Regions from separate parts of the Comamonas piscis genome, predicted to be linked through region 1. Evidence: predicted binding sites of a transcription regulator. Region 1 holds the regulator's gene; each other region holds the start of a gene.
The links. Region 1 encodes LexA, which represses DNA repair genes until DNA is damaged. Its sites were predicted from a motif close to ACTGTATNNNNATACAGT; they were not measured.
Positions count from the first base shown of each region.

Region 2: HS961_RS13995 (putative DNA modification/repair radical SAM protein) is a predicted target of LexA. The motif match lies at 1,724-1,741, and genes of this name have one in related genera.
Region 3: HS961_RS06030 (VRR-NUC domain-containing protein) is a predicted target of LexA. The motif match lies at 1,921-1,938, and genes of this name have one in related genera.

Region 1 is NZ_CP058554.1:2,762,255-2,765,505, forward strand. Features, by position in the region: gene HS961_RS12365 (FMN-dependent NADH-azoreductase) at 1-442, shown strand, start outside; gene HS961_RS12370 (hypothetical protein) at 688-1,230, opposite strand; gene lexA (transcriptional repressor LexA) at 1,357-2,073, opposite strand; gene HS961_RS12380 (asparaginase) at 2,188-3,207, shown strand.
Region 2 is NZ_CP058554.1:3,107,291-3,110,541, reverse strand. Features, by position in the region: gene HS961_RS14005 (tripartite tricarboxylate transporter substrate binding protein) at 1-390, shown strand, start outside; gene HS961_RS14000 (tripartite tricarboxylate transporter substrate binding protein) at 557-1,516, shown strand; gene HS961_RS13995 (putative DNA modification/repair radical SAM protein) at 1,748-3,076, shown strand; gene HS961_RS13990 (TIGR03915 family putative DNA repair protein) at 3,080-3,251, shown strand, end outside.
Region 3 is NZ_CP058554.1:1,340,640-1,343,890, reverse strand. Features, by position in the region: gene HS961_RS06035 (ATP-dependent DNA helicase) at 1-63, opposite strand, end outside; gene HS961_RS06030 (VRR-NUC domain-containing protein) at 60-1,886, opposite strand; gene HS961_RS06025 (hypothetical protein) at 2,135-2,671, shown strand; gene HS961_RS06020 (hypothetical protein) at 2,668-3,162, shown strand; gene HS961_RS06015 (superoxide dismutase) at 3,218-3,251, shown strand, end outside.

The DNA.
Region 1 (3,251 bases):
TCCGGCGCTGGCCTGGTCGGAAACGCTGATTAAGGAACTGGAAGACAGCGATCTGCTGCTGATCGTGACGCCCATGCACAACTTTGCGGTGCCGGCCACGCTCAAGCTCTGGCTGGATCAGGTAATCCGCATCCACCGCAGCTTTGCAGCCACGCCCGAAGGCAAGATAGGTCTGATGAAGGACCGGCCCACCTTGGTGCTGGTGAGTTCCGGAGGCTTCCATGCAGGGCCAAAGGCGCGTCAGGAGGACTTTTTGACGCCTTATTTGCGCTATGCGCTGGCCTCCATCGGCATCCGCAATGTGCATTTTGTGTTGCTGCAAGGCCTGGTGTTTGGGCCGGACGCGGTGGCATCTGCAGTGGGCAGCGCCCGAGACGCACTGCGCGAGCAATTGGCGCCGTTCAAGCGGCAGGCGCAGGAAGCGGCTGCAGTAGTGCGTTGAGCGACAGACACATAAGAAAAAGCCAACGGCAATAGCGGATGGGTGTCAGCGAACTGTGGTTAACGGCTGAGCACTGAAGGCGCCAGGTTGGCACCTGCCCAGCGTCCCGGTATCGACCGATGCGTTCAGCGCTTGCCTTGCCGCAGCATGCCGATCCTGCAGTCCGCATTCCTGAAGCCATCGACGGCAGCCATGCAGCGACCAGCAGGCTGGCCACAACGCACCAGCCTGGGCTTGGCTCCGGCTTACACCGCGTGCAGGTGTTCCAGCCGCTCCAGGCGTTCCAGCTCGGCACAGATGTCGGCCATGCTGCCCGACATGGCCCAGCGCATGCCCTTTTGGCGGTGCAGGCTGGCCGGCTGGGCCCAGTACATTTTGATAGGGGCATCGTTGGCGGCCTGGGCGCTGCAGCGCTGTACCGACAGAAAAGGGCGTGCGGGAGACTGGATGCCGGCAGAGAGGCGGCGGCGCGCTGCTGGTTTGCGCGGCAGGCGAATGCGGTCGATGGGGCGTTGTGCGGGGGCCTCATCGGCAGGGCTGTCCACGCCTGGCTGAGCGCTGGGGTCATCAAGCAAACTCAGCTGCTGCGCGGCACCACGCTGTGCAGCAATGGAGGATGCAGCGACAAAGCAGTGCACCTGGGCAGCATGCTGACCGTCATTGGCGGCGCCATGGCCGGGCTGGCGCCGGCGGCCGCGCACAATGGCGCGTTGGATGGACTGGAACCAGGGCAGGCCGGCGACGAGGGAAAAAGGCGCAAGCGCGCGCAATGCATCTGCTACGAGCATAGGAAAGTCCTTGGTGTACGGGTAACAGCAGGATTGCGCTAGGGCGAGCGCATCCCCAGGGCTGTGGGCCGGGTGCCCACAACGCCCGCTACCTGGGGTTGCGCAGAGAGGGGTAAGGCGCTGGGCCTAGTTCAGCATCGTGTTGCGGATCAGGCCGACGGCGATGCCTTCGATCTCGAAGGGCTCGCCGGGCTGCACGATGATCGGCAGGTAATCCGGGTTTTCGGCCAGCAGCTCGATGCCATCCTTGGTGCGCTGCAGGCGCTTGACGGTGACGTCATCACCCAGGCGGGCGACGATGATCTGGCCATTGCGGGCCTCGCGGGTGGCTTTGACGGCGAGCAGGTCGCCATCGATGATGCCGATGTCGCGCATCGACATGCCGCGCACCTTGAGCAGGTAATCGGGCTGCTGCTGGAACAGGCCGCCTTCGACGGTGTAGGTTTGGTCCACATGCTCTTGCGCCAGGATGGGCGAGCCAGCGGAAACGCGGCCAATCAGCGGCAAGGCCAGCTGGGCCAGCTCTTGCACCACACGGCCCACGCCCGCGGTGGCGTTGGATACGCCCGCCAGCGGCGACGAAAAGCGAGTGCCACGTGCGGCATTGATAGAGCGCACGGTATCGCTTTGCAGGCGGATACCCCGGGAGGTGCCGCTGACCAGCTCAATCACGCCTTTGCGGGCCAGCGCCTTGAGGTGGTCTTCTGCCGAATTGGCGGATTTGAAGCCCAGCTTGCTGGCGATTTCGGCACGGGTTGGCGGGGCGCCGGTGCGCGAAATGGCGGTCTGGATCAGGTCCAGAATTTCTTGTTGGCGTGCGGTGAGTTTGGGATGGTCTCGCATAAGATCTCCGTGTGATCTGCGGCGCTGGGCACTAGCAAAGCTATTGCGCGTTCCAACACCTGTATATCAATCCAGTACCTGTATTTTTAACCAGTTTTTTGCAGGAGGCAAGCCTTGCAGCCAAAAATTTTGATCATTGGCACCGGTGGCACCATTGCCGGCATGGCCGATGACGCCGAGAAACCCGGCCAGTACCGCGCGGCTGCGCTGTCGATTGCGTCACTGTTAGCGGGAGTGAGCGGTATAGAGAAGGCCGCTGCAGGCCCGCTGGATGCGATACAGATAGCGCAAATTGATAGCAAGGATATGAGCGACACCGTCTGGCATGCACTGCTCAAGGCCTGCGATGCGGCGATGCGCGATGACGGGGTGCGTGGTGTTGTTATCACCCACGGTACCGATACCCTGGAAGACACGGCCTGGTTTTTGCACTGCGTATTGGGGCGCTTGCCCAAGCCGGTGGTGCTGACCTGTGCCATGCGCCCGGCCAATGCGCTGATGCCCGATGGGCCGCAGAACCTCAAGGATGCCGTCGCTGCTGCTGCCGCCTTGGATGCCGAAGGCCAACCGCTGCTGCGCGAGGTGGTGGCTGTGACCGGCAGCGGCGAGCTGCACAGTGCGCGCTGGCTGCAAAAGGTGCATCCGCACCGCTTGCTGGCCTTTTCATCGGGCGAGCAGGGGCCTGTGGGCTGGGTGGACGGCAGTGCGGTGCAGCTGCGCCATGGCTACGCCCCTGGCTGCGTCGTCGCAGCGGGCAGCTATACCGGCAGCGAATGGCTGGCGGTGCTGCCAGATCCAGTGCAACAGGCCTGGCCCTGGGTGGAGATTGTCACCAGCCATGCGGGGATACGGCCCGGTTTGGTGGATGCCTTGCTGGCCCAAGGCCTGGAAGGCCTGGTGCTGGCCACTACCGGCAATGGCACGGTACACGAAGTGCTGCTGTGCGCGGCAGACCGGGCGCGCCAACAAGGGGTGGCGGTATGGCGCAGCAGCCGCTGCAGCGAGGGAGTGATCAGTGATGCCGTGCTGCCTGGGCCGCAACACCTGGCCGCAGACTTGGCGGTGGCGCTGACGCCCTGCAAAACCCGGGTGAGCCTGCAGCTGGTCTTGGCGCAGGCGCAAACGGCGGTCTGACCTTGCCCACTGCTGCCGCTATGCGCTGCACTCGTGCTGCAACG
Region 2 (3,251 bases), 350 kb from region 1:
CAGGTCCCCTTGATGGTGGACTCAGTCACTGCAGCCTTGGCCAATATCCAGGCGGGCAAGGCCGTGCCGCTGGGTGTAACCTCGGCCACCCGCTCCAGTCAGCTGCCCCAGGTGCCAACGATTGCGGAATCCGGCCTGGCCGAGTTCAAGGGGTTTGAGGCCGTGGGCTGGCTTGGCCTGATGGCCCCCAAGGGCACGCCGCAAGCGGTGGTTGATCGCCTGAACCACGAAACCGTGGCCATCCTGAACAGCGCCGAGATGCAGAAGTTCATCCGCGACCGGGGCTCGGAGCCCGCACCCAGCAGCGGCGCTGAAATGGATCGCTTTGTGGCCAGTGAGATGCAGGAATGGGGCAAGGCGGTGAAGCAATCGGGCGCGACCGTGGAATAACGCGTCGGCTCCATCCCCATGGCGCCTCCACCGCGCCGTCGGCAGAAGCCTTACACCCCGCTGACCATGTCACGCAGGCGTCGCCGTAGAAGAGGGTGCTTTTCTACACTGTTTGTCGCCTATAGATCGATACGGAGACAAAGAGATGGTGTTGACGCGCAGAAGCATGTTGCAAGCAGGAGCAGCCACGGCAGCGGGTGCCTACATGGGGGTAGGTGCCTCGCTGGCCCATGCCAACAAGACATTTCCAAGCCGGGCCATCAAGCTGGTGGTGGCTTTTCCTGCGGGTGGGCCGACAGATCTGACCATGCGCCAGCTGGCCGACAATGCGGCCAAGGTACTGGGCCAGCCGATTGTGGTCGAGAACCGGCCAGGCGCTGCGGGCTCGCTGCCTGCCGGTCAGCTGCAAAACACGGCAGCCGATGGCTACACCATCGCCCAGCTGCCGATGAGCGTGATGCGCCTGCCGTTTACCACCGGCCTCAAATGGAACCCGGTGGAAGACCTGAGCTACATCATCAATGTCACCGGCTATGCATTCTGCATGGTGGCCAGCACCCAGTCCGGCCTCAAGAGCTGGCAGGATGTGGTCGCCTGGGCCAAGGCCAACCCTGGCAAGCTGACCCTGGGCAATACGGGTACCTACACCTCCCCCCATGTCACCTCGGCCATCATTGCGCAGCAGCTTGGCCTGGATGTTGTGCATGTGCCCTACAAGGGCTCATCTGAGCTGATGCGCGCCACGATGGCGGGCGAGGTGATGGTTGCAGCCGACACCAGCGCCGTCATCCCTTATGTGGACCAGGGCCGCATGGTCGCCTTGAACGTCTGGACCGAAAAGCGCCTCCCGACCTTGCCCAACATCCCCACCTTGATTGAGCTGGGCCTTCCCACCACGCAGTACTCGCCCTTTGGCCTGGTGGGCCCCAAGGGCATGCCAGCCGATGTGCAAACCGCCTTGCACAATGCCTTCAAGCAAGCGATGGAGATGGAAAGCTACCAGGCCATGCTGCAGCGCTTTGAAATGCTGCCCATCTACATGAACAGCGCCGACTACAAGAAGTTTGCCGCTGAGTCATCGGTGAAGGAAAAGGCGGTGTTGGCGAAGCTGGGGCCCCAGGCCTGATCTTGGTGCAGGGCTGATAAGCTGCAACGAATGCCAATAACTGTATATGTATACAGCTATTGGAAAAAGCCCACTTTCGCTGACCCGTTGCCCTCTGACCGGCCCTTTTTGGCTTAGCCAGTACCCTGCACAGCGGCGGGGCGCTGACACATCTGGTGGCAGATGCGGCGATCAGTACTGGTGTTAGGCATGCCATTTTGCTAGAATACTGTAAATACATACAGTTCTCCTATGCAAACCCTCGCCAAACTCCAGATCCTGGCCGATGCCGCCAAATACGATGCCAGCTGTGCATCGAGCGGCAGCAAGCCCCGCGATTCGGTGGGCGGCAAGGGGATGGGATCGACGGAGGGCATGGGGATCTGCCATAGCTACACGCCGGACGGCCGCTGCGTCTCCTTGCTCAAGATCCTGCTGACGAATTTCTGCATCTTCGACTGCCGCTACTGCATCAACCGCAAAAGCTCCAATGTGCAGCGCGCCCGGTTCAGCGCTGCTGAGGTCGTGGCGCTCACGCTGGATTTTTACCGCCGCAACTGCATCGAAGGGCTGTTTCTGTCCAGCGGCATCATCCAGTCGTCTGACTACACGATGGAGCAGCTGGTGGAGGTCGCGCGTTGCTTGCGCGAAGACCATGATTTTCGCGGCTATATCCACCTCAAGACCATTCCCGATGCCTCGCCCGAGCTTCTGGCCCAGGCGGGGCGCTATGCCGACCGCCTCAGCATCAATGTCGAGCTGCCTACCGAGCAAGGGCTGGAGCAGTTAGCCCCTGAGAAAAATGCCGCCGGCATTGCGCTGGCGATGCACCAGGTGGCGGAACATATCGAGGTTGCGCGGCAGCAGACGCAAGACCAGCAGAACGGAAAACTTGTCTCCATGCCGCGCCAGCGCCAAACCGCTCGCGCAGCGGCCCCCCGTTATGCGCCGGCAGGCCAAAGCACGCAAATGATTGTGGGTGCAGACAGCGCCAACGACGCAACCATTTTGCGCACCAGCAGCGGCCTCTACACTGGCCAGCGCCTGCGCCGGGTGTACTACTCGGCCTTCAGCCCCATTCCTGATGCCTCGGCCGATCTGCCTTTGCAGGCGCCGCCGCTGATTCGTGAGCACCGGCTCTACCAGGCCGATTGGCTGATGCGCTTTTACGGTTTCAGCCATGCAGAGATCACCGCGCCGGCGGCTGGCGGCATGCTGGATCTGGAGCTGGATCCCAAACTCGCCTGGGCGCTGTCGCAGCGCCAGCATTTCCCGGTGGACCTCAACCGTGCGCCCAAACAGTGGCTGCTGCGCGTGCCCGGGCTGGGCGTGGGCAGCGTGCAGCGCCTTCTGGCCGCCCGCATGGTGCGCAGGCTCAGGCTGGCTGATTTGCAGCAGCTGCGGGTCGCCACCAGCAAGGTCTTGCCCTTTGTAGAGCTGGATGACTACCACCCGCCGCTGGGCATGCTGGACAGCAGCTCGCTGCGCCAGCAGTTGCTGGGCAAGATGCAACACGGCAGCACCCAGCGGCATCACAGCGGCATGCAGATGCCGGTGCTTGCGCAAATGGCGCTGTTTTAAACCATGCAAGCACAAACCGATTCCCTGGTGGTTGCGCTGGACGGCCCGGATGATTTTGCCGGCTTCCGCCAAGCAGCCCGCGTGCTGCTGGCCCTCAACGTCGATCCGCAAGCATTGCATTGGCGCTGGTCTGATGCCTTGAGCGACCAGAGCGCTGGCGACGATTTGTTTGCAG
Region 3 (3,251 bases), 1.4 Mb from region 1:
ATCCAGATCGCCCGCACGGGCAGTGAACTCGCACAAGGCGCGCACCGCCACGGTGTAGCTCATGCGCCCGCCTCGCGCCACTGCACATGGCAGACGCCCACGGGTATGCCATGGGCGGCGCAGTACTCCAGCCAGCGGATCTGGTTGTCCTGCAGCTTGTCGCCCGGGCCTTTGACCTCCACCAGCTGGTAGCGCCGCTCCAGCGGCCAGAAACGCACCAGGTCGGGGAAGCCCGTGCGGTTGGCCTGCAGGTTGCCCAGCAGGCGCTGGAACAGCAGCTTGAGGTGGGCCGCCGGTATGCAGGCCAGCGCATGCGCCAGCAATGCATCGGTCAACGTGCCCCAAAACACAAAGGGCGACTGCAGCCCGGCCTTGTCGGCAAAGCGCTGGCGGATCACCTCGGCATAGCTGCCGTCATCGAGCATGGCCAGACAAGCGCCAAACAGCGCTGCACGCCGCGCGACAAAATCGGGCGCATACACATCGGCCGGCCCCGCCTGGAACGGATGAAAAAACGCCCCCGGCAAAGGCGCAAAAATCGCCGGCCAGCACAGCAGGCCAAACAGCGAGTTGATGAGTGCGTTCTCGACATAGAACACCGGCGCATCGTCGCGGTGCCAGTGGTCGCGCAAGGCGTATTCCACGGCCATCAGGCGCAGGCCTTCGGGGGCCTGCGTTGCCCCTGCTGCTTCCATGGCCTCGATGGCTTCACCAGCGCGTAAGGCCGCTTCCAATGCGGCCGCGTCGCTCAGCGCATCCATCGCCGCCATGCCGTGCGCCATACGAGGCAAGCGCAGCACGCGGTCCAGCGCCACATCCTCGCGCAGTTGGGCCACCTCGGGTTTCAGCGCGCGGCGGCTGGCGCTGCGCTGGCCCAGGTGGCGGCGCAGGCGCGGCAGCATGCGGGCCAGGCGCTGGCTTTCCTCATCGCTCTCGGGCTGCTGCGCAGCGGCGCTGGCGAGGGCCAGGGCCTCGTCAAAGCGCTCCATGCGTTCTAGCACGCGCATGCGGCGGTGGCGTGCGCCCGGGTAGGGGCTGGCGGCATAGGCCTGCTCGGCAAGGGCCCAGCTTTGGCTGCGCTCGCAGGCCTGGCCCAGGCGCAGCAGCACCTTGGCATGGCGCTGCTGCAGCCAGGGGTTGGCGCTGCGCCAGGCGGCCAGCGCGTCCATCAAGGCCTGGCGGTCTTCGTCCTCATCCACCGCCTGGCGCCACTGCTGCAGCTGGCGGTAGCCCTGCACATCGGCACGGTTCTGGAAGGCGCGCGACTGCGCATCAAAGGCCACCGTCTCGTATTTGAAGATGCCCAGATCGGCCAGCACAAACTCTGACCAGTCCTGGTGCAGATTGCCAAAGAACATCAGGCGCAGGCCTTCGGCCAGCTCGCCGACCGTCACGCGCCAGGCGGCATGCTCGGCTTGCGGGTGCCAGCGGTGGTAGGGCTGCAGCTGCTCTTGGGCTTCTTGCTCGGAGCTTGGGTCTGACGGCTGCGCCCATTGCGCAAGCTGGGCCAGCATGTCGGCCTTGCGCAGCGAGCGCGCCAAACCGGCGTTGGCAAATATCTGCAGCAGCTCGGGCTTGGTGTGCAGCGCAAACAGCTCGGCCAGGGCCATGTCGGCATCGGCATCGATCCAGCCCAGCGCCAGCAAGGGCTGGGCGGCGGCATGCACATCGGGGATCTCGTCGTAGACCAGCTTGTCCGCGCGGAACCAGGGCCCGCGCCGCATCAGCATGCGCACCATCAGTGCCTGCGACTGCATGGGCGCTTGGGCAAAGTCCGCCAAAAACTGCTGTTCTCGCGCATCCAGCACATCGCCATAGCGCTGCCCCAACCACTGCAGCGCGCGCTCGAAGTTATGCAGGTAGTAGTAGCGGTGGGGGGCCAGCATGGGGATGGATGCGGTGGGTGTGAGTGATAGCTTATCTGTATTTTTATACAGTCATTCTATCGAAGGCCGCATCGCCCCTTCCGGCCGTATGGCTCGCTCAACTGATAGCCCTATTCCACTGCTAACTGGCAGGCCATATACAAATGAGTTTGCGAATAGAAACGATTCTCATTTATTATGTTTTTATTTGACCTTGCCTTGATGCCGAGCAAAGTGTTTTCCGTTTATCCCGTGGAGGCGAGCCAACCGTGCCAAACCCAGACAGTGACATCCACCCGTTGGTGCAGGAGCACGGTGTGATGCTTCGCCACTATGCGGCACTGCAAGCCCGTTGCACGGCCCAAGTCGATGCTCTGCGCGCAGAGGTCGAGGCGCTGCGCGCCCAGGTCACGCAGCTGCGGGCCCAGGTCATCATGCGCGACAGCGCCCTCATCTGGGAGCGCGAGGACCGCTTGGTACACCTGTCGACCATCGCCAACCGCGCGGCCGTCACGGCAGTGCGCCGCTGTGTGGACCCGGCCGCGACCATGGAGGTAGTGGCCGCACCCCAGCCCCCACCCGATGCCTATCTGCAAGAGCTGGGCCAGCATGCCACCAACTTGGTGATCTGCCAGACCGGCTGCATCAGCCACGGCGGTTACTGGCGCGACCACGACCAGTGCAAGCGCCTGGGCACCACCTGCCTGCTCGAAGACCCCAAGGCCTTTGCCCCCACAGAAACCGCCAAGGCCTCGCATGCCTGGGTGATGACGGCGGCCAGCGTGCCCGCCAAGGAACTGCCATGAGCTCGCGTTTTCCGTCCTCAGTATCGGGCCCGCTGCTGCTGCGCGAATGGGAGCGCCTGACCCAGACCGGCGTGGAAGCCAGCCGCGACAACCGCCCCGAGCAAGCGCTGGCCTGGCACGAGCATGCGCTGCGCGTGGCGCACCAGCTGTTCCACGATGCACCAGCAGGCGTCTGCGCCGATGACCGCCTGGCCGCCTTTGTGGTGGCGCACCTGAACCTGGCCGACTGCTTCAACACCTTGAGCCAGCCGGTATCGGCCGGCGAGTGCATCAACTGCGCGCACCACCAGCTGCTGGCCCTGACGCGCGACGACCATGCCAGCGCCGATCTGCGATCTGCTGCCTGCAAGCACCTGCACCACACCTTTGCCGCCTTGACCGAGCACCACAACCGCTGCGCCGCCCGCGAGCGCGAGGATGCGATGGAGCGGCAGGCCCACAGCGTTCCCATGCCTTCGGGCAACCCGCCGCCGGGCACGCTGCTGCACTGACAGCCGCCGCACCGGCATTGACCCACTGTTCTCCACTCAACGACTAACACACGATATGTCCTATACCCTCCCCAAGCTGGCCTATGCCT